One region of the Streptosporangium becharense genome, then DNA from elsewhere that is predicted to be linked to it. Evidence: predicted binding sites of a transcription regulator. Region 1 holds the regulator's gene; the other holds the start of a gene.
The links. Region 1 encodes HspR, which represses chaperone genes until heat shock. Its sites were predicted from a motif close to ANTTGAGTCNNNNNGACTCAANT; they were not measured.

Region 1 (9,890 bases):
ACACGGAGAGGTCGCCGACGTTCAGCGCCTCCTGCGCAGGCGCGCCGCCGGTGGCGGGCCCCTGGGGCAGGGCCGGGCTCTGCGGCCGGACGGCGGCCGGCAGGTCCGCCGGAGGCCGCACGGCGGGGAGCCGGTCCGTCGCGGACGGGCCGGTCTCGGGCAGGCTCGCGTCCGGCGTCCTCACTTCGGGCAGGTCCGTGCCGGACAGGCCACCCGGGGCGGACGACTCCGACTCCGTGCGGGACAGCGGCGGCGTCACGTCACCGGACGGTGTGCCGTCCGCGCCGTCCGTTCCTTCCGCGCCGCCGGTCGAATCAGCCGGGTCCGGAGACGCCTGGAGCATCGGCCGCATCCAGCTCGGGCCGTCGTCCGGACCGTCCTGCGGCCCGCCGGCCGCGCCGGGCAGCTCCGGCGTGTCGGCCAGGGTGCCCGGCCACCGGTCGCCGGTGGCGCGCATGGCCTCCTCCGCCGCGGCGTCCGGGAACGGGTGCGTGAGGGTCTCCACGGAACCTTCGGGCAGGTCCGACAGCCCGAAGGGCAGAGCGTGGCAGCCGAGGCCCGCGGCGACGCCCCCCGCGTCGGCGAAGCTGACCACCGCGGAGGCCCGGGAGAGGCCGGGCAGGCCCGCGATCCGCGCGAGCCGGTCGACGACGGCCGACACCTCGTCCTCGTGCGCGGCGCTCGTCCCCCCGGCGACCGCGGCGACCCTGACGTCCTCGATCTCCTCGCAGAACGACGCCGCGGTCCCGGGCCGCTGGAGCGTCTCCAGGGTGCCACGCCCTCCGCAGAGCGCGGCCTCCGCCGAAGCCGGAGCGATCATCGTCCAGTTCGCGCCGACCGTGAGCGCCGCCACGGCGAGGAGCCCCCGGATGTTCCGTGATGTGTTGGACATGCACGTCCCCCTGTTGCGTTCGGTGATCCGACGAATGCCGAACGTAACAGGGGGGTCTTGATCAGGGGTCCGCTTAACCCAATGGTGGTCAAGCCCTTACCGGGCCGATCGACAGCGAGTCGCTCGAATCGTCGATGTCGACGAGGACCTCGTCGCCGTCCTGGACCTGACCGGACAGCACCTCCTTGGCCAGCTTGTCGCCGATCGCCGACTGCACGAGACGGCGCAGCGGCCGGGCGCCGTACAGCGGGTCGTAGCCCGTCAGCGCCAGCCAGTCGCGGGCCGCCGGGGTCACGGTCAACGTGAGCCTCCGGTCCGCCAGGCGCCTGGCCAGGTGGCCGACCTGCAGGTCCACGATCTTGGACAGCTCCTCGGTGCCGAGCGCGTCGAACAGGATGACGTCGTCGAGCCGGTTGAGGAACTCCGGCTTGAACGAGCTCCTGACCGCGTTCATCACCGCTGTCCGCTGGGCGTCCTTGTCCATGGCCGGGTCGACGAGGAACTGCGACCCGATGTTGGAGGTGAGGATCAGGATCACGTTGCGGAAGTCGACCGTGCGGCCCTGACCGTCGGTGAGCCGGCCGTCGTCGAGCACCTGGAGCAGGATGTCGAAGACCTCGGGGTGGGCCTTCTCGACCTCGTCCAGCAGCACCACGGTGTACGGCCTGCGCCGCACGGCCTCGGTGAGCTGGCCGCCCTCCTCGTAGCCCACGTAACCGGGCGGGGCACCCACGAGACGGGCGACGCTGTGCTTCTCGCCGTACTCGCTCATGTCGATGCGGACCATCGCCCGCTCGTCGTCGAACAGGAAGTCGGCCAACGCCTTGGCCAGCTCGGTCTTGCCGACACCCGTCGGGCCGAGGAACAGGAAGCTGCCGGTCGGCCGGTCGGGGTCGGAGATGCCCGCGCGGGCCCGGCGCACGGCGTCGGAGACCGCCTGGACGGCCTGCCGCTGGCCGATCAGACGCCTGCCGAGCTCCTCCTCCATCCGCAGCAGCTTGGCGGTCTCGCCCTCCAGCAGGCGGCCCGCGGGGATGCCGGTCCACGAGGAGATGACCTGGGCGATGTCGTCGGAGCCGACCTCCTCCTTGACCATCGGGTCGTCGGGCAGGGCGGCCTTGCTGGCCTCGGCGAGCTCGGCCTCCAGTTTGGGCACCTCGGCGTACATCAACCGCGAGGCGGTCTCGAAGTCACCGTCGCGCTGCGCGCGCTCGGCGGCGCCGCGCACCTCGTCGATCTGCTTCTTCAGGTCGCCGACCCGGTTGAGCCCGGCCTTCTCCTGCTCCCAGCGGCCGATCAGCGCGTTCAGTTCCTCCTGGCGGTCGGCCAGCTCCTTGCGGAGCCGCTCCAGCCGCTGGAGGCTGCCCTCGTCGGTCTCCTTGGCGAGCGCCAGCTCCTCCATCCGCATCCGGTCGACGTTCCGCTGGAGCTGGTCGATCTCCACCGGACGGGAGTCGATCTCCATGCGGAGCCGGGAGGCCGCCTCGTCGACGAGGTCGATCGCCTTGTCCGGCAGGAACCGGGAGGTGATGTAGCGGTCGGACAGGGCGGCGGCGGCCACCAGCGCGCCGTCGGCGATCTGGACCTGGTGGTGCGCCTCGTAGCGGCCCTTGAGCCCGCGCAGGATGGCGATGGTGTCCTCGACGGTGGGCTCGCCCACGTAGACCTGCTGGAAGCGGCGCTCCAGCGCCGGGTCCTTCTCGATGCGCTCGCGGTACTCGTCGAGCGTCGTCGCACCGATCATCCGCAGCTCGCCCCGGGCCAGCATGGGCTTGAGCATGTTGCCCGCGTCCATGGCGCCCTCGGCGGCACCCGCGCCGACCATGGTGTGCAGCTCGTCGATGAAGGTGACGACCTGGCCGTTGCTCTCCTTGATCTCGCCGAGCACGGCCTTGAGCCGCTCCTCGAACTCACCGCGGTACTTGGCACCCGCGACCATCGCGCCGAGGTCGAGGGCGATCAGACGCTTGTCGCGCAGGCTGGAGGGCACGTCCCCGGCGACGATCCGCTGGGCCAGCCCCTCCACCACCGCGGTCTTGCCGACACCGGGCTCACCGATGAGCACGGGGTTGTTCTTGGTGCGGCGGCTGAGGACCTGGATGACCCGCCGGATCTCCGAGTCGCGGCCGATCACCGGGTCGAGCTTGCCCGCCCGTGCCCGCTCGGTCAGGTCGATCCCGTACTTCTCCAGGGCCTGGTAGGTGTCCTCGGGGGTCGCGCTGGTCACCTTGGCGTGCCCGCGCACCTTCTCGAAGGCGTCGAGCAGCGCGTTCGGGGTGGCGCCGTGCGACTTCAGCAGCTCGGCGATCGGGCCGCCGTCGGCGGCGAGACCGACCAGCAGGTGCTCGGTCGAGACGTACTCGTCCTCAAGCCGGCGGGCCCGCTGGGCCGCGGTGTTCAACGCGGTGAGCAGCTGCCTCGAACTCGACGGGGCGCTGACCGTGGCACCCTGCGCCTTGGGCAGAGCCGCGAGCTGCTTCTCCGCCTCGGTCCGCAGTTGCTTCCAGTCGGCGCCCACCGCCTCCAGCAGGGGCACGGCGGTGCCGCCCGGCAGGGCGAGCAGCGAGGTGAACAGATGCGCCGGGGCGACCTCGGGGTTGCCTTCGGCGGCCGCCCGCCGGACGGCCGAGGAGACCGCCTCCTGGCTCTTCTGCGTAAGTTTGTAGTCCATGCTTGCCTCACTCGAGTTCGATGGCGACGCCGCTTACGGCCGGGAACCGTGCCGGATGGCGACGCCGCGTGTCGCGGCTCCGGTGCTGTGGCCCGGCTCCTTCGCGGGACTCCCGCGTTCCTTGGTCCGGTCGGCGGCGCGTACCGGACGAGGACTCCCCTCACTCCGGTCATCAGCGCTTCCTCGCGACGAACACCCTGCGGTGTCTCGTGGAGTCAGGCGGGCGGCAGCTGGTACTGGATCAGTGCCCGGATCATGCTCATCTCCGCGCGCAGGCGTTCGTTCTCGTCCCGCAGGCGCAGGGCCTCGTTCTCCAGGGTCAGGATCCGCTTGATGCCCGCGAGGTTGATGCCCTCCTCCTGGGAGAGCCGCTGGACCTCGCGGAGCATCACGATGTCGCGGGTGGAGTACAGGCGGCCGCGGCCGGCCGACCGGCCTGGACTGACCAGGCCGAGACGGTCGTACTGCCGCAGGGTCTGCGGGTGCAGACCCGACAGCTGGGCGGCTACCGAAATGACGTAGACGGGAGTGTCGTCCGACAGATCGAAGTAGTTGACGTCCATCGCTACTCGCTTCTGGCCTGTTGGATGAGTTCTGCCCGCGGGTCGGCACCCGAGGTGGCGTCGCGGAACTCCTCCAGGGCACCCCTTGCCTTGTCCTCCAGGTGCTGCGGCACCAGGACCTCGACCGTGGCGAGCAGGTCGCCCTTGGTGCCGTCCTTGCGGGGCACGCCCCGGCCCCGCACCCGGAAGGTGCGGCCGTTCGGGGTGCCCTCCGGGATGCGCAGCGTGACCGGCATGCCCTTCAGGATCGGCACCTTGATCTCGGCGCCCAGCGCTGCCTCGGTGAAGGTGACCGGCACGGTGATCGTCAGGTTCTCACCCGTCCTGCCGAACACCGGGTGCGGCTTGACGTGGATCAGCACGTACAGGTCGCCGGCCGGGCCGCCGTTCTCGCCGGGCGCTCCCTTGCCCTTGATCCTGATGCGCTGGCCGTCGCCCACACCGGCCGGGATGCGCGCCTGGATCGTGCGGGTGCTCTTGCCCCGCCCGCTCCCCTCGCACACCGGGCACGGGTCGTCCACCAGCAGGCCGCGGCCCTTGCAGTCGCGGCACGGCTCGGAGAAGGCGAAGTTGCCCAGGTTGCGGCTCGCCGCGCCGGTGCCCTCGCACGTCGGGCAGACGCGCGGGGTGGTCCCGGCCTTGGCGCCGGTCCCGCTGCACGCCGTGCAGGCGGAGGAACTGGTCAGGCGGAGCGACACCGTGGTGCCCTCCACCGCCTCGGAGAAGGAGAGCGTGACCTCGGACTCGACGTCCTGGCCGCGCCGTGCCCTGTTGGCCGTCCCGCCGGGACGGCTCGCGCCGCCCCGGTTGAACAGGCCCCCGAAGATGTCGCCGATGCGGTCGCCCGCACCCTGCTGGGCGGTGCCCCCGAACAGGTCCCCCAGGTCGAAGGGGAACCCGCCGCGAGGAGCCCCCCCGCCCCCCGCGTAACCGCCGAGCCCCGATCCGAAGAGCGTCCGCGCCTCGTCGTACTCCTTGCGGCGCTTGGTGTCGGACAGGACGTTGTAGGCCTCGGAGACCTCCTTGAACTTGGCGGTGCTCTCGGAGTCCGCCGAGCTTCCGGGGTTGGCGTCCGGGTGGTGCTGCCTGGCCAGCTTCCGGTACGCCTTCTTGATCTCCTCGGCCGTAGCGGTCTTGGGCACACCAAGGACGGCGTAGTAGTCCTTCTCCAGGTAGTCCTTGGTGCTCATCTATGTTCCTTCTCGCAAGAGATCAGATGTAGGGGGGGTCAGTTCTCGTCCGAACCGGACGGGGCCGGCGCGGCGGGCTCCTCGGGCTCGGCGACCGAGACCCGGGCGGGGCGGAGCACCCGCTCGCCGATCCGGTAGCCGGGCTGCAGGATCTCCACGCAGGTCGGCTCGGTGACATCGGCGGAGTAGCTGTGCATGAGCGCCTCGTGCACCGTCGGGTCGAACGGCTCGCCCTTGGTGCCGAAGGTGCTCAACCCCAGCTTGCCGGTGATCGCCTCCAGCGACTCGCTCACCTTGGCGAAGCCGCCGGTGAGCTCGCCGTGCTCGCGGGCCCTGCCGATGTCGTCGAGGACCGGCAGCAGCTCGGCCAGGACGCCGGACACCGCCTGCTCCTTGACCACCGTCCGGTCGCGGTCGACGCGCTTGCGGTAGTTGGAGTATTCGGCCTGGAGACGCTGCAGGTCCGCGGTGCGCTCCGCGAGCTGGGTGGCCAGCTCGATCGACGCCAGGTCGGAGGCGAGGGAGGAGGACTGCTCGCCCTGCCCCCCGCCCGGGTGTCCCTGCGCGTCCGACTGGCTCGCCTCGCGTGGCTGCCCCGTCTCCGGGTCGATCTTACGGTTGTCGCGGATCACCGGTTCCTCACCGGAACCGTTCTCGCGCGTGCTCACGCTGGTGCTCCCCTCGGGCTTTCCGGACGTCACTTGGCGCCGTTGTCGCGCTTCGGCTCTTCGTCCACGATCTCAGCCTCGACCACGTCGTCGTCCTTGCGGTCGCCCGCGGCGTCACCCTGCGGGGTGCCGGTCGGGGCCTCGGACGACGCCTGCGACTGGGCGTAGATGGCCGAACCCATCTTCTGGCTGACCGTGGCGAGCTTCTCCGCGGAGGTGCGGATAACGGCCGAGTCGGTGCCCTCCAGGGCCTTCTTCAGCTCGGCGACGGCCTCGTTGACCTCGTTCTTGATGTCGTCCGGGACCTTGTCGGCGTTGTCGTTGAGGAACTTCTCGGTCTGGTAGACGAGCGAGTCGGCGTTGTTGCGCGTCTCGGCTTCCTCGCGGCGCTTCTTGTCCTCCTCGGCGTAGGACTCGGCCTCGCGCATCATGCGGTCGATGTCGTCCTTCGGCAGCGCGGAGCCACCGGTGATCGTCATCGTCTGCTCCTTGCCGGTGCCGAGGTCCTTGGCGGAGACGTTGACGATGCCGTTGGCGTCGATGTCGAAGGTGACCTCGATCTGCGGGATGCCGCGCGGCGCCGGGGCGATGCCGGTCAGCTCGAAGGTGGCCAGCTTCTTGTTGTACGCGGCGATCTCACGCTCGCCCTGGTAGACCTGGATCTGCACCGACGGCTGGTTGTCCTCGGCCGTGGTGAAGACCTCCGAGCGCTTGGTCGGGATCGTGGTGTTGCGCTCGATGATCTTCGTGAAGATCCCGCCCTTGGTCTCGATGCCCAGCGACAGCGGGGTCACGTCGAGCAGCAGGACGTCCTTGACCTCGCCCTTGAGCACACCGGCCTGGAGGGCGGCGCCGATGGCGACGACCTCGTCCGGGTTGACGCCCTTGTTGGGCTCCTGGCCGCCGGTGAGCTCCTTGACCAGCTCGGTCACCGCGGGCATACGGGTCGATCCGCCGACGAGCACGACGTGCGCGATGTCGGAGACCTTGATGCCGGCGTCCTTGATGACCTGGTGGAACGGGCCCTTGCAGCGCTCGAGCAGGTCGGCGGTGAGCCGCTGGAACTCGGCGCGGGTGAGCTTCTCGTCGAGGTGCAGCGGGCCCTCGGCGGAGGCGGTGATGTAGGGCAGGTTGATCGTGGTCTCCGACTGGCTGGAGAGCTCGATCTTGGCCTTCTCCGCCGCCTCGCGCAGCCGCTGGAGCGCCATCTTGTCCTTGGTCAGGTCGACGCCGTGGGCGTTCTTGAACCTGTTGGCCAGCTCGTCGACGACGCGCTGGTCCCAGTCGTCGCCGCCGAGGTGGTTGTCACCGCTGGTGGCCTTCACCTCGACGAAGCCGTGGCCGTCCTCCTGGCCGACGTCGAGCAGGGACACGTCGAAGGTGCCGCCGCCGAGGTCGAAGACCAGGATGGTCTGGTCCTTGTCCTTGTCGAGGCCGTAGGCGAGCGCCGCGGCGGTGGGCTCGTTGATGATGCGCAGCACGTTGAGGCCCGCGATCTGGCCGGCCTCCTTGGTGGCCTGGCGCTGGGCGTCGTTGAAGTAGGCCGGAACGGTGATCACGGCGTCGGTGATCTTCTCGCCCAGGTAGGCCTCGGCGTCCTGCTTGAGCTTCTGCAGGACGAAGGCGCTGATCTGCTGCGGCGAGAACTTCTTGCCGTCGATCTCCTGGGCCCAGTTGGTGCCCATCTCCCGCTTGACCGAGCGGATCGTCCGGTCGACGTTGGTGACGGCCTGCCGCTTGGCGACCTCACCGACGAGGACCTCTCCGTTCTTCGCGAAGGCGACCACGGACGGGGTGGTCCGCGAGCCCTGCGCGTTGGCGATGACGGTGGGCTCACCGCCCTCGAGGATCGAGACGACAGAGTTGGTCGTCCCCAGGTCGATACCTACCGCACGTGCCATGAGTACGTCCTTGTAGTCAAAGTTGAGTCTGTAGGACTCATACTGGAACCTCGTGTGACGTTTGTCAAACGACTTGAGTCTATTGGGCTCAACCTCTGGGTGTGCGGGGTGATTCCCGATCTCGGGAGGAGGGGGGCGTCCCGACCTCCGACCCGGGTGGCGGTGTCCCGCGCACCACCCGGGCCGGAGGTGTCGCCCGTGTGCTGTCCGGGTGCTGTCCGGGTGCGGTTACGGACGTCGCCGGCTACGGCGTCCCGGCATCCCGGTGACCCGGCGTCCTGGTGGCCCGGCGTCCCGGCGTGACGATGTGCCTCGGTGTGACGGCGTCCGGGTGTGACGGCGGGTGGTCTCAGCGGGCGCCGTCGACGACCTTCCGGCCGCCGAGCGGCTTCTTGAGCCTGACCGTCGTCACCTTCTGGATGGCGATCTCGATGCAGGCGACGTTCTGGACCTTGGCGCTCGGCCCCTCCCAGAGGGTGACGGTCACCCGCTTGGAGGTCTCCCGCACGGTGACCCGGTCGAGCACGTTGCACGGCTCCACTCCGGACCACCAGACGATCCGCAGGCTCCGGCCGTCCTTGGACGGCGTCGCCTTCAGCCATCTGACTCTGCGGGGGTTGTCGGTGCCGCCCTCGGGCTTGGTCGGCTTGGGGGCGCCACCCGTGGGGTCGGCCCGGGGGGCGACCGGCTGGGGCGGCGCGGCGTGGCTCACCGGCTGGGAGGGGCCTTCGGCGGTGGCCGCGGTGTCGGGCGTCGTTCCGCAGCCCAGGGCCACCAGCAGGCATCCGGCCAGGATTGGGGTCGCGATCATACGCATGTCCTTGAAACGGATCGCGGCCCGGAGAGGTTCAGAAACCCCCGACGCCGCGGAGCGGGATCCCGCTCACGTCCGCCGGGACGCCGGGCACGCGTCGTCGTCCGCGCGCCGCTCCGGATGATTTCCCGAGGGTAGGGGGCCGGTAGGCTGCGGAAAGCTTCCACCCCTGATTTCGAGGTGTCACATGATCGCGATTCTTGGAACCGGCAAGATGGGTGAGGCCCTGCTCTCCGGCCTGCTCCGGGCCGGGTTCAAGCCCGGCGACGTGCTGGCGACGGCGCGGCGCCCCGAACGCGGGCAGGCGCTCACGGAGCGTTACGGCGTGCGGGTGGTCTCCAACGCGGAGGCGGCCAAGAGCGCCGACACGATCATCCTGACGGTCAAGCCGCAGGACATGGGGCGGTTGCTCGACGAGATCGCGACCCACATCCCCGCCGACCGGCTGGTCGTGTCGGCCGCCGCGGGCATCACGACCGCGTTCGTCGAGTCGCGGCTCGGCGGTGAGATCCCGGTGGTCCGGGTCATGTCCAACACCCCGGTGCTGGTCGACGAGGCGATGAGCGTGATCTCGGCGGGAGCGCACGCCGGCGAGGAGCACCTTCGGCGGGCCGAGAACCTGTTCAGCCCGGTCGGCAAGGTGCTGCGCATCCCCGAGTCGCAGCAGGACGCCGCCACCGCCCTGTCGGGCAGCGGCCCGGCCTACTTCTTCTACCTCGTCGAGGCCATGGTCGACGCGGGCATCCTGCTCGGCATGCCTCGCGCCGCCGCGCTCGACATGGTCACCCAGTCGATCGTCGGCGCCGCGATCATGCTCCGTGACTCCGGCGAGCATCCGGTGATCCTGCGTGAGGCGGTCACCTCTCCGGGGGGCACCACCATCGCGGCCATCGCCGAGCTGGAGCGCCACAGCGTGCGCGCCGCCTTCCTGGCCGCCATCGAAGCCGCCAGAGACCGGGGACGGCAGCTCGCCGAGGGGTGACGTTCCCGCAGCACGCCCGGTCGATGATGGTAATAAACGGCGATATTTCGTCCAGATGAAAACAGCCGCCCCATCCGGCGCGACCGGGTGAATCCTCCGCCGTCGCCTGCGGTAGCGTCGGGCCGGGGCGGGAAGATCGAGCCGTGACACGCGGCGTCACCACCGGACTGGGAGTGCGCATGAGCCGATCCGTGCGGGTTGTCTGGGAC
Region 2 (9,890 bases), 3.3 Mb from region 1:
GTGGGCCGGGTCAGGCGGCGGCGCGCTCGGCGACCTTGGCCGGGGTGAGCGCGATCTCCAGCACCTCGCGCACGTCGCTCACCGTGTGGATGGTGAGCTCGTCGCGGACGGCCTGCGGGACGTCGTCCAGGTCGGGCTCGTTGCGCGCCGGGATCAGCACGGTCGTGATGCCCGCCCGGTGGGCGGCCAGCAGCTTCTGCTTGACCCCGCCGATCGGCAGCACCCGGCCGGTGAGGGAGACCTCGCCGGTCATGGCCACGTCGGCGCGGACCTGGCGGCCGGAGAGCAGCGAGGCCAGGGCCGTGATCAGCGTCACGCCCGCCGACGGGCCGTCCTTGGGGACGGCGCCGGCCGGGAAGTGGACGTGCACCGAGCGGTCCTTGAGGGAGCCGACGGGCAGCTCCAGCTCAGCACCCCGCGAACGCAGGTAGGAGAGCGCGATCCTGGCCGACTCCTTCATCACGTCGCCGAGCTGGCCGGTGAGGGTCAGTCCGGTGTCGCCGGTCTCCGGGTCGGCCAGGGACGCCTCCACGTACAGGACGTCGCCGCCCGCCCCGGTGACCGCCAGGCCGGTCGCCACGCCGGGCACCGCGGTGCGCTGGCGCGACTCCGGGAGCGACGACTCCGGGACATGCCGGGGACGGCCCAGGTAGGGGACGAGGTCGTCCACCGTCACCGGCAGCTCGGCCTCGCCGAGCGCGACGTTCGCGGTGACCTTGCGCAGCACCCTGGCGATCGAGCGCTCCAGGGACCGGACGCCGGCCTCGCGGGTGTACTCGCCGGCGAGCCTGCGCAGCGCGTCCTCACCGAGGACGACGTCGGCGGCGGTGAGGCCGGCTTTGTCGAGCTGGCGCGGGAGCAGGTGGTCGCGGGCGATGGCGACCTTCTCGTCCTCGGTGTAGCCGTCGAGCGTCACCACCTCCATGCGGTCGAGCAGGGGGCCGGGGATGGCCTCCAGCACGTTCGCGGTCGCCAGGAAGAGCACGTCGCTCAGGTCGAGCTCGACCTCCAGGTAGTGGTCGCGGAAGGTGTGGTTCTGCGCCGGGTCGAGCACCTCCAGCAGGGCGGCCGTCGGGTCGCCGCGGTAGTCGGAGCCGACCTTGTCGACCTCGTCGAGCAGCACGACCGGGTTCATCGACCCGGCCTCGCGGATGGCGCGGACGATGCGGCCGGGCAGCGCGCCGACGTAGGTGCGCCGGTGGCCGCGGATCTCGGCCTCGTCGCGGACGCCGCCGAGCGCGACGCGGACGAACGTGCGGCCCATGGCGCGGGCCACCGACTCGCCGAGCGAGGTCTTGCCGACCCCGGGAGGGCCGGCCAGCGCGAGGACCGCGCCGCTGCGGCGCCCGCCGACCACGCCGAGGCCCTTCTCGGCCCTGCGTCCGCGGACGGCGAGATATTCGATGATGCGGTCCTTGACGTCGTCGAGGCCGGTGTGGTCGGCGTCGAGGACGGCGCGGGCCGCGATGATGTCGTAGGAGTCCTCGGTCCGCTCGTTCCACGGGATGTCGAGGACGGTGTCGAGCCAGGTGCGGATCCAGCCGGTCTCGGGCGACTGGTCGGAGGTCCGCTCCAGCTTGTCGACCTCCTTGAGCGCGGCCTCGCGCACCTTGGGCGGCAGATCGGCGGCCTCGACGCGCGAGCGGTAGTCCTCCTCCTCGGAGGCGGACGTGTCGCCGTTCAGCTCGGCGAGCTCCTTGCGGACCGCGGCGAGCTGCTGGCGGAGCAGGAACTCGCGCTGCTGCTTCTCCATGCCCTCCTGGACGTCCTTGCGGATCGTCTCGGCCACGTCGAGCTCGGCGAGGTGCTCGCGCGACCACTCGACCAGCTTCTCCAGCCGGTCGGCCGGGTCGGGGGTCTGGAGGATCTCGGCCTTGCGCCGCGTGGTCAGCCAGGGGGCGTAACCGGAGTTGTCGGCGAGGGTCGACGGGTCGTTCATCTGGTTGACCGCGTCGACGACCTGCCACGCACCCCGCTTCTGCAGGATCGTGGTGGCCAGCGCCTTGTACTCCTTGGCGAGCTCGTGGGCACGCTCGCCGGCCGGGACGGGCGCGATGCGGGTGGCCTGCACCCACAGGGCCGCGCCGGGGCCGGTCGTGCCCGCGCCGACCCGGACCCGGTCGACGCCGCGCACCACCGCGGCGGGCTCGCCTCCGGGCAGCCTGCCGACCTGCTCGACCACCGCCCGGACGCCCACCGATCCGTACTGGCCGTCGATGCGGGGAACGAGGAGCACCGCGGGCTTGTTGTCGGCGAGAGCCTGGGCCGCGTCGATCGCGGCCCGGACCTCGGTCTCGGACAGGTCAAGCGGCACCACCATGCCCGGCAGCACGACCTCGTCGTCGAGCGGCAGGACCGGGAGGACCAAGCTCTCACTCATGTGCACTCCAAAGGTTGAGTTGTACACACTCAATTAATGGGAGTCCGTGATTGTTCCCGAGCTTGAGCGTGTTCGCCGTGAGCGATCGTAATTCTGTAATCGAAGACGCGAAAGCCCAGGCAACTGCGGACATTCCCGCACGTGAGAGCGGTTGATGACAGGGTGTCGTCATCGACTTGACGGACATCTCAGCCTTTGTGACACTTTGTCATGAAAATTCCCCCTCGCCGCGGAGTGATCATGAGCGATGCGCCGTTCTCCGAAGTCCTCAGGAACGCCACCTGGGGAGACCACGAGTCCGCCGAGGACGGCAGCTACCTCAAAGCGCTGATGGCGGGCCGGCTCAGCCCGGAGGCGTACGGCGAACTGGTCGCCCAGCACTACTTCGCCTACGTCGCCCTGGAGAGCGCCTCCCGCGCGCTCGCCGCCGACCCCGTCGCCGGATCGTTCGTCTTCCCCGAGCTCTACCGGGAGGAGGCGCTGGTCCGCGACCTGGAGACGGTCTACGGGTCCGGCTGGCGATCCAGGATCGAGCCGTCCAAGCCGACGCTCACCCTGGTCGCCCGCATCAACCAGGTCGCCGACTGGCCCGCCGGCTACATCGCCCACCACTACACCCGCTACATGGGGGACCTGTCCGGCGGGCAGTTCATCCGGATGGAACTGCAGAAGATTTACGGCTACCGGCCGGGCGGCGGCGTCGACTTCTACCTCTTCGACGGGATCGGCAGCCTGCCCCGATTCAAGAACGAGTACCGGGCCCGGCTGGACGCGCTGCCCCTCGACGAGGCGGAGAAGCGCCGGCTGGTCCGCGAGACGAAGCTCGCCTACCTGCTCAACACCGAGGTCCTGGCCGAACTGGGCCGGGTGGCGCGCGCCGAACTCGTCGCCTGAGCCCTCCTCCCGGTGTCCGCCCCCGAGGTCCCGCCCGGCCGCCCCTTCCCGGGACCCGCCAGGACGCCCGGACGCCACCGACGTCTACGCGGCAACGTACGTGCCCCTCCCCGGGCCCGCCGGGACGCCCGGTCGCGGTGCCGAGGTGCGCCGGGATGCCCGCCCACGGTTCCGGACACTGTGCGACCATGGGACGATGCCCCGCATTTCGGCCGCGACCATCGGCGAGCACCGCACTCAGACGCGTGAACGCATCCTGCGGGCGGTCTCGCGTCTCATCCGCGAGCAGGGCATCGACACCATCTCGATGACGGACGTGGCCGGCGAGGCCGGCATCACCCGCACCGTCCTGTACAACTACTTCCCCGACAAGGCCGCGCTGCTGCTGGCCTTCACCGAGCGGGTGACGCACTACTTCATCGACAGCTACGAGCGGGAGCTGCCCGAGCGGGCGACCCCCGCCGAGCGGCTGCGGGTGTTCGTCAGGCTCCAGCTGGCCGGGCTGCTCGCCCACCCGCACCCCGGCCCCGCCGACCTGTCGGCCGCGCTGGGCCCCGACGCGTACCAGCGCCTGGCCGACCACGTCGAGCCGATGCAACGCATCCTGACCGGAATCATCGACAGCGGGGTGGCGTCCGGCGACTTCCGGGCCGCCGACGTGACCGCCACCGCGCGCATGATCCTCGCCGTCATCGGCGCCGAGCGGGTCCCCCTGCTCAGCGGCGCGGTGACGGCGGACGAGGCCGAGGAGCTCGTCTCCGGGTTCGTCCTGCGCGGCCTGGGCTGCCCGCCCGCCTGAGGTGCCGTGGGCCCCACGCGGACAGACCGGTCGGCGTCCAAGCCCCCGGGGCGGGTGAGGGCCGTGCTCAGCGGAGCGTCGGCACCTCGCCGCACTCCGCCCACTCGACGGTGACCCCGCGCAGGCCCTCCGCCCACGGGCCGGCGATCTCGGCGAGCCCCGCAGCGTCCGGCGGCGTGCGGCCGAGCCCGATCGCGAACCGCACCAGCTCCGGCCCGGTCTCGGACGGCCGGGGCCAGGCGTGCGCGTCGCGGACCCCGGCACGCTCCAGCGAGGTGAGCAGGGCACGCACCCGCCCCCGGACGCGGCCCAGCATCACGCCGAGATCCTCGCCGGGTGCCCCTCGTACGGTCACGACCGCCCACGCCGCGTGCCGCCGGTGCGGCGGAGGCGCCGGCAGTTCGGGCCTGGGGTCGCGGCGGCTCTCCGCCGCCGCCTCGGTGATCTCCCAGGCGTCGTAGAGCTCCCGCGTCAGCAGGTCCCTCCAGCCGGCGCCGACCTGCTCGGTGCAGGAGCGGACCGGGGCCGTGGGAGTCATGATCGTGACGGCCGCGCCGACGACCTCCTCCGGGCCGGCCGGCGACTCCCCCTTCGTGTGTCCGGTCTGCGGCTCCCCCGGCTCCGGCGGGAGGGCCGCCGGAAGGAGCGCGACCGGGTGCCGCCAGTCCCACGCGGCCCACGTGCCGAAGAAGTGACGGAGCAGGTCGCCGGGCGGGAGATCGCCGGCCTCGCGCACCGTCCGCGCCGCCAGGACCGCCCAGGCCACGCCCGGCAGCCCGCCGAACGGGGCCGAGTCCAGCCCTCGCGCCTTCGCCCACGCCTTCACCTCCACGGCCAGGGAGACGAAGGCGGCCCGGTGCTCACCGGCCGCGGCGAGCACCGCGTCGGCGTCGGCGACCGCGCTGAGCGCGATCGCGGCGGCCTCTCCCAGCTCGGCGCGGCGCGCGACCGCCTCCGCGGGGGCGACGTCCCCGGTCGAGACGACGATCAGGTCGACGTCCAGGTCGCCGGCCCGCAGCCGCAGCCCTGGAACCCGGGCACCGGTCACGTACCGCATCCCCGCCGCCTCCGGCAGCGCCGCCTCCACCCGGGCCCGGACGTCGCCGAGGTCGGCCTCCCCGGGCAGCGCCGCCACCAGGTCCAGGTCGGCGCCGGGCAAGGCGCAGTCCAGGCGCCGCGACCCGGTGACGTGGACGACGCCCTCCGGCAGCGCGGCCCGCACCCGTTCCGCGACGCGGAGCGCCCGTGTCTCCCCGCGGCCGTCCTCCGCCCGCGGGCCGGACCCCGGAGTACGCGGTCCGGGCTCCGTGGTGCGCGGTCCGGGCTCCGTGGTGCGCGGTCCGGGCTCCGTGGTGCGCGGTCCGGGCTCCGTGGTGCGCGGTTCGTGGTCGAGCCAGCGCACCTCTCCCGTTCCCAGGGCCACGCTCGCCCGGGGAAGCATGGGTTCCGCACCCCGGCGTGACAGCAGGACCAGTTCCTCCACCCGCGTGGAGACTCCGCCGAGTCGTGCCGCGCATTCGGCGGCGACCCGCTCCGGCTCCCGCGTCCTGCCGAGGGTCAGGTGCGGGGTGTAGCCCTCGGCGCGGCCCCGGCAACGGGGGAACCCCCGCTCCAGCGCGTGGCGCAGCGCGGCCCATTCCTCCGGCCCGGCCGCGGCCGGGTCGAGCCAGACCGTGGAGTCGTCCCCGTGCGAGAAGGCGCGCACGCCTTCGAGCCGGGCGGTGAACGGGGCGGTCGCGGCCGCTGCGGCGGCCACGATCGGGGCCGCCTCCTCGAAGGCGGACTCCGGGACGAAGCCGAACATCACCGTGACGTGCGGCGGCCATCTGCCGGCCTGCGGATCGTGCCTGCGCCGGATCTCCTGGATCGCCGGCCAGAGGTCCTCCGGCGGGATCCACGCCAGTGCCGTCCGCGCCGTCGGCCACATGTCGAGGACGGCGGGCTTCCCGGGCTCCTCCGGCTCGTCGGCGCCGTCGCCGACGGCGATGTCCGCGGCGACACCGTAGTGGTCCGACACGAACAGGCCGTCCGCGGTCGCGGGTGAATCGCCTTTCAGCGTCGCGGCGACGGCCCGCAGGCCGGGGCCGCGCAGCAGGACACGGTCGAGCCGGACCGCCCGGCCGGAGATCGTCGAGATCGCCGCCAGCGGGTTGACCAGCGGGTCGAAGGTCGCGGTCGCGTCGCCGGGCCCGCGGACCTCCGTCCAGGCGTCCCGCAGGCCCAGCGCCGTCTCAGGCCCGCTCCCGCCGTCGTTGAAGTCGCCCAGCAGGATCACGTCCCCGTCCACACCGGCCAGCGCGTCGGCGAGCCGGGCGAGTTCGGCCTCGCGCCTGGCGGGGCCGTCCTGGGTGTGGTCACTGGTCAGGTGCGTGGCCGCCACCACGACCGGCCCGGCGGCGGACTCCACGGTGACGGCCGCCACGGCCTTGAACGGTCCGAGGACGCATCCGCCCGCCTCCCGCACGGGCAGGCGGCTGAGGATGAGCAGCCCGCTGTCGTCGACGTCCCGGCGCCTGGGGTCGGTGCCCAGCGTGTAGCCGGAGCGGACCCACGAGGCCCGCAGCAGCATGTCGAGCAGTCCGGTCTCGACCTCCTGCAACGCGATGACGTCGGCGTCGGCCCGCTCCAACGCCTCCAGCAGCAGCGGCCTGCGCCGGGCGGTGTCGATCCGGTCGCCGTCGTAGCGGTCCCACAGGGTGTTCCAGGTGAGCACGCGCAACCGCGCCGCCGTCGCCGTCGCCCTGCCGGGCGGCACGGCTTCCGCGGGACGCCACCCGGCGACCGGATCCCAGGCGAACGGTGTCCCGGCCGTGAAGAACGGCGCCCGGAGCCTGCGCGGCTCCCGCACCCGGCCGGCACCCGAGGAGTCGACGCGGTCGACACCCGACGCCCGGTCCCAGACCACCTCGCCGTCCGCCTCGACGAACAGGATCCGGTGCCAGGGGATGTCCCCTCCGGGGACGAACGCGGGCAACGGCACACGCTTGGGAGCGGCGCCACGCACGTTGACTCCCAGCACGAACCGCGCCGGATCGAAGCGCGCGTCCCAGCGGATCCGGTGGTAGATCTCCTCGCTCGTCCGCATGCTCACCCCTCCCCGCCGTCGAGGGCTCCGGCGACGTCGCGTACGTCCCCCTCCGGTCCGATGTACCACGTGCGGTGCGCCTCCCCGGGGTAGGGCGGGGAGAAACGGCGGAGCTGGGCGGAGAGCACCTCCGGCGGCACCCGGTCCGCGCGGCCGGCGTTGCGCCGGGTCAGCGTCTCCTCGGGGACCAGCATGACCGCGTGCGTCGTGAGCGCGTCGCGGCGGCGGGCCACGGCGTGCACCAGGGAACGCTGGGCCGCGTTCAGGGCGGTGGCGTCCCAGACGACGGTCCCGCCACCCGACAGGAGCGTGTCGAGGCGGTGCAGGCCCTCACGGAGGACCTCCGGGTTGGCCCGCTGGTCCGACCGGGACCCGCGGGCCTGGCGCAGGTCGTCGAGCGAGACGACGCCGGTGCTCGGGATGTTCCGGGCGAAGGTGCTCTTCCCACTGCCCGACGGCCCCACCATGACGACGAGCCGGGGGAATCCGCCGGATCTCCACCGCCAGGTCAGCGCCGACGCCTCCGCCGCCGTGGCGATGCGGCCCAGCGCGTACGCCTCGCGGGTCTCGGCCCAGCACCGGTCCGCCACGTCGGGGGCGTCCCCTCCGGAACCGTCCCCTCCGGAACCGTCCCCGCCGGGTGCCGGCCCGTCACCGGCCGCCCCGGAGCCCTGCCCGCCGAGTGCCAGGCGCAGGCCCGCGCGCAACGGCTCCAGCGGCGCCTCGCCGAGCAGCCCGGCCTCCTCCGCGTGCAGTTCGGACCAGTCGACCTGCTCGCGGGCGGCGACGGCGTCACCGTCGCCGCACCCGGCCAGGACCGCGGCGGCGACCGCGTGCAGGACCCCCAGGTCTGCCGCGGCTGCCAGCCGCACCAGGCCGCCCCGGCGCTCCTCGTCGGGGAAGGGCCGGTGCAGGATCGCGTGCAGCCCGGCCAGGTCGGCGACGCGCCGCGCCAGGGGCATGCCGAGGGGGGCCACCAGCCGGGGCGCCAGGCGGGCCCTGCCCACGTCGTGCAGCAGGGCCGCCAGTACGCCCGCCAGCCTGGCGTCCCCCGTCCTGCCCAGCAGGCCGAGCCGGGCGGAGACGTCGGCCACGGCCGCCTCGGCGCGCTCGGCATCGGCCCCGCCGGGCCCGGCGACGTCGAGCCCGGCTGTGACGTTCCCGGCGGCGAACGGTTCCGCCCCGCCGGGCTCACCGGGGTCGTCGGCCGTCATCCCCAGCGCCGCCAGCAGCGACGGAACGCCGGGAACCGCCCCCGAACGCACCTCCCACAGCGCGGCGGCCGGGCTCAGGCCGTTCTCGACGACGGGTGCGAACATCCAGTGCCCGTCCGTCGCCACATGCCCGGCGCGTACCCATTTGGCCACGCGGTACGCGAACTCCTCCCGGCGGAACCCCTCGACGGTCCGGACGACGTATCCCTCCTGCCGCGCCGTGTCCAGGCGCAGTGCCCGCAGCGCCCGTTCGTCGAAGACGCCACGCCACAGCACCCGCGGGACCGGCAGACCCAGTCCCCGCACGAAGCGGACGGTCGGATCCCAGTCGAGGCAGTGGTCGCCGTCCCAGACCGAGAAGGCGTAGAACCAGCTCTCCAGGTCCTCGTACCCGACCGAGTGCCGGGCGTACAGGTTCTCCCCGCACACCCGCCGGCCCGGCGGGATGAAACGGGCGATTCTGCCGTGCAGGGCCTTGACCCACGCGCGGGACGGATGGTGCGCCGAGTCGAGCGACCGGGCGTGCAGCCCGTCCGGATACAGGGTGGTGTTCTCCCCGTCGAGCTTCTCGGTGACGACGACCTCCCGGCCCACCAGTCCCGACAGGCCGCCGGCGCGCACGTCGTCCGAGGACGCTCCCGGCGACCAGGGCAGGTGGGGAGTGCGGGGGTAGTGCACTCGCATGGTCTGCTCCCGGTGACGACGTGATGCTCCGGTGAGGGTAGAAGGGAGAAGGGGGGTTGAGCCACCGAATAATCCCCGATACCGGCCGAGCGGACGAAGCAGGCCGAGCGAAGCGGACCGGACGGAACAGGCCGGCGTGGCTACCGGGAGAGCCGGGCCGGGATCCGCTCCAGGACGCCGCCGGCGAAGACGTCGTACAGGCCGGTCGGCTCCAGGTGCACATAGCCGATGTGACAGTCGCACACCGCCGCCGGGCACGGCGCGGCGCGGGGCCGGAAGGTGCCGTCGTACAGGTTACCGAGCGTCTCCGGGACGAAGTGGCAGCGCCGCACAGTGCCGTCGCCGTCGACGGAGACGACGCTCTCCCCGGTGCGGCAGGGCATACCGGCGCTGCGGTGCGGGAACCGGCTGTGGCGGAACAACGGGTCGATCGCCGTCCAGGCGGCCGCCTCCTCGTCGGTGTAGATCAGCCCCTCGGCGGCGTTCACCCACAGGTAGACCCCCTCCGGCAGGTCCGCCCGCAGGCGGCGGGCCGGCTCCAGGTGCTCGGGCAGGCCGACGACGCCGACGCTGAAACGCACCCCGCGCGCCGACAGGTCACGGCAGCGGTCGAGGAAGCGCCCGTAGGAGACCTGGCCGGGGTGATAGGTGGCCCACAGGGCGAGCGTGTCCAGGTCGGCGCCGTCCAGCCAGCCGGGGCGGCGGCTGAGGTTGGTCTGGATGGCGACGCGCCGCACGTGCGGGAGGCGGCTGAGCTCGACCATCGCCCGGCGGTACCAGGAGCGGACGAGCCCTTCGCCCCAGGGGGTGAACAGCACCGAGACGGGGTGATCC

Region 2: the regulator HspR is predicted to act here: its motif matches at 2,393-2,415, upstream of lon (endopeptidase La).

What each region holds. Positions count from the first base shown of each region.
Region 1 covers NZ_JACHMP010000001.1:3,466,561-3,476,450, reverse strand. The annotation lists gene F4562_RS15040 (serine/threonine-protein kinase) at 1-892, opposite strand, end outside; gene clpB (ATP-dependent chaperone ClpB) at 981-3,563, opposite strand; gene F4562_RS15030 (heat shock protein transcriptional repressor HspR) at 3,779-4,126, opposite strand; gene dnaJ (molecular chaperone DnaJ) at 4,129-5,316, opposite strand; gene grpE (nucleotide exchange factor GrpE) at 5,355-5,984, opposite strand; gene dnaK (molecular chaperone DnaK) at 6,014-7,885, opposite strand; gene F4562_RS15010 (hypothetical protein) at 8,235-8,696, opposite strand; gene proC (pyrroline-5-carboxylate reductase) at 8,887-9,681, shown strand; gene F4562_RS15000 (acetoin utilization protein AcuC) at 9,861-9,890, shown strand, end outside.
Region 2 covers NZ_JACHMP010000001.1:6,726,361-6,736,250, reverse strand. The annotation lists gene lon (endopeptidase La) at 11-2,380, opposite strand; gene F4562_RS29300 (biliverdin-producing heme oxygenase) at 2,621-3,274, shown strand; gene F4562_RS29295 (TetR/AcrR family transcriptional regulator) at 3,471-4,073, shown strand; gene F4562_RS29290 (poly(A) polymerase) at 4,141-7,158, opposite strand; gene F4562_RS29285 (RNA ligase family protein) at 7,161-9,056, opposite strand; gene F4562_RS29280 (STM4011 family radical SAM protein) at 9,197-9,890, opposite strand, start outside.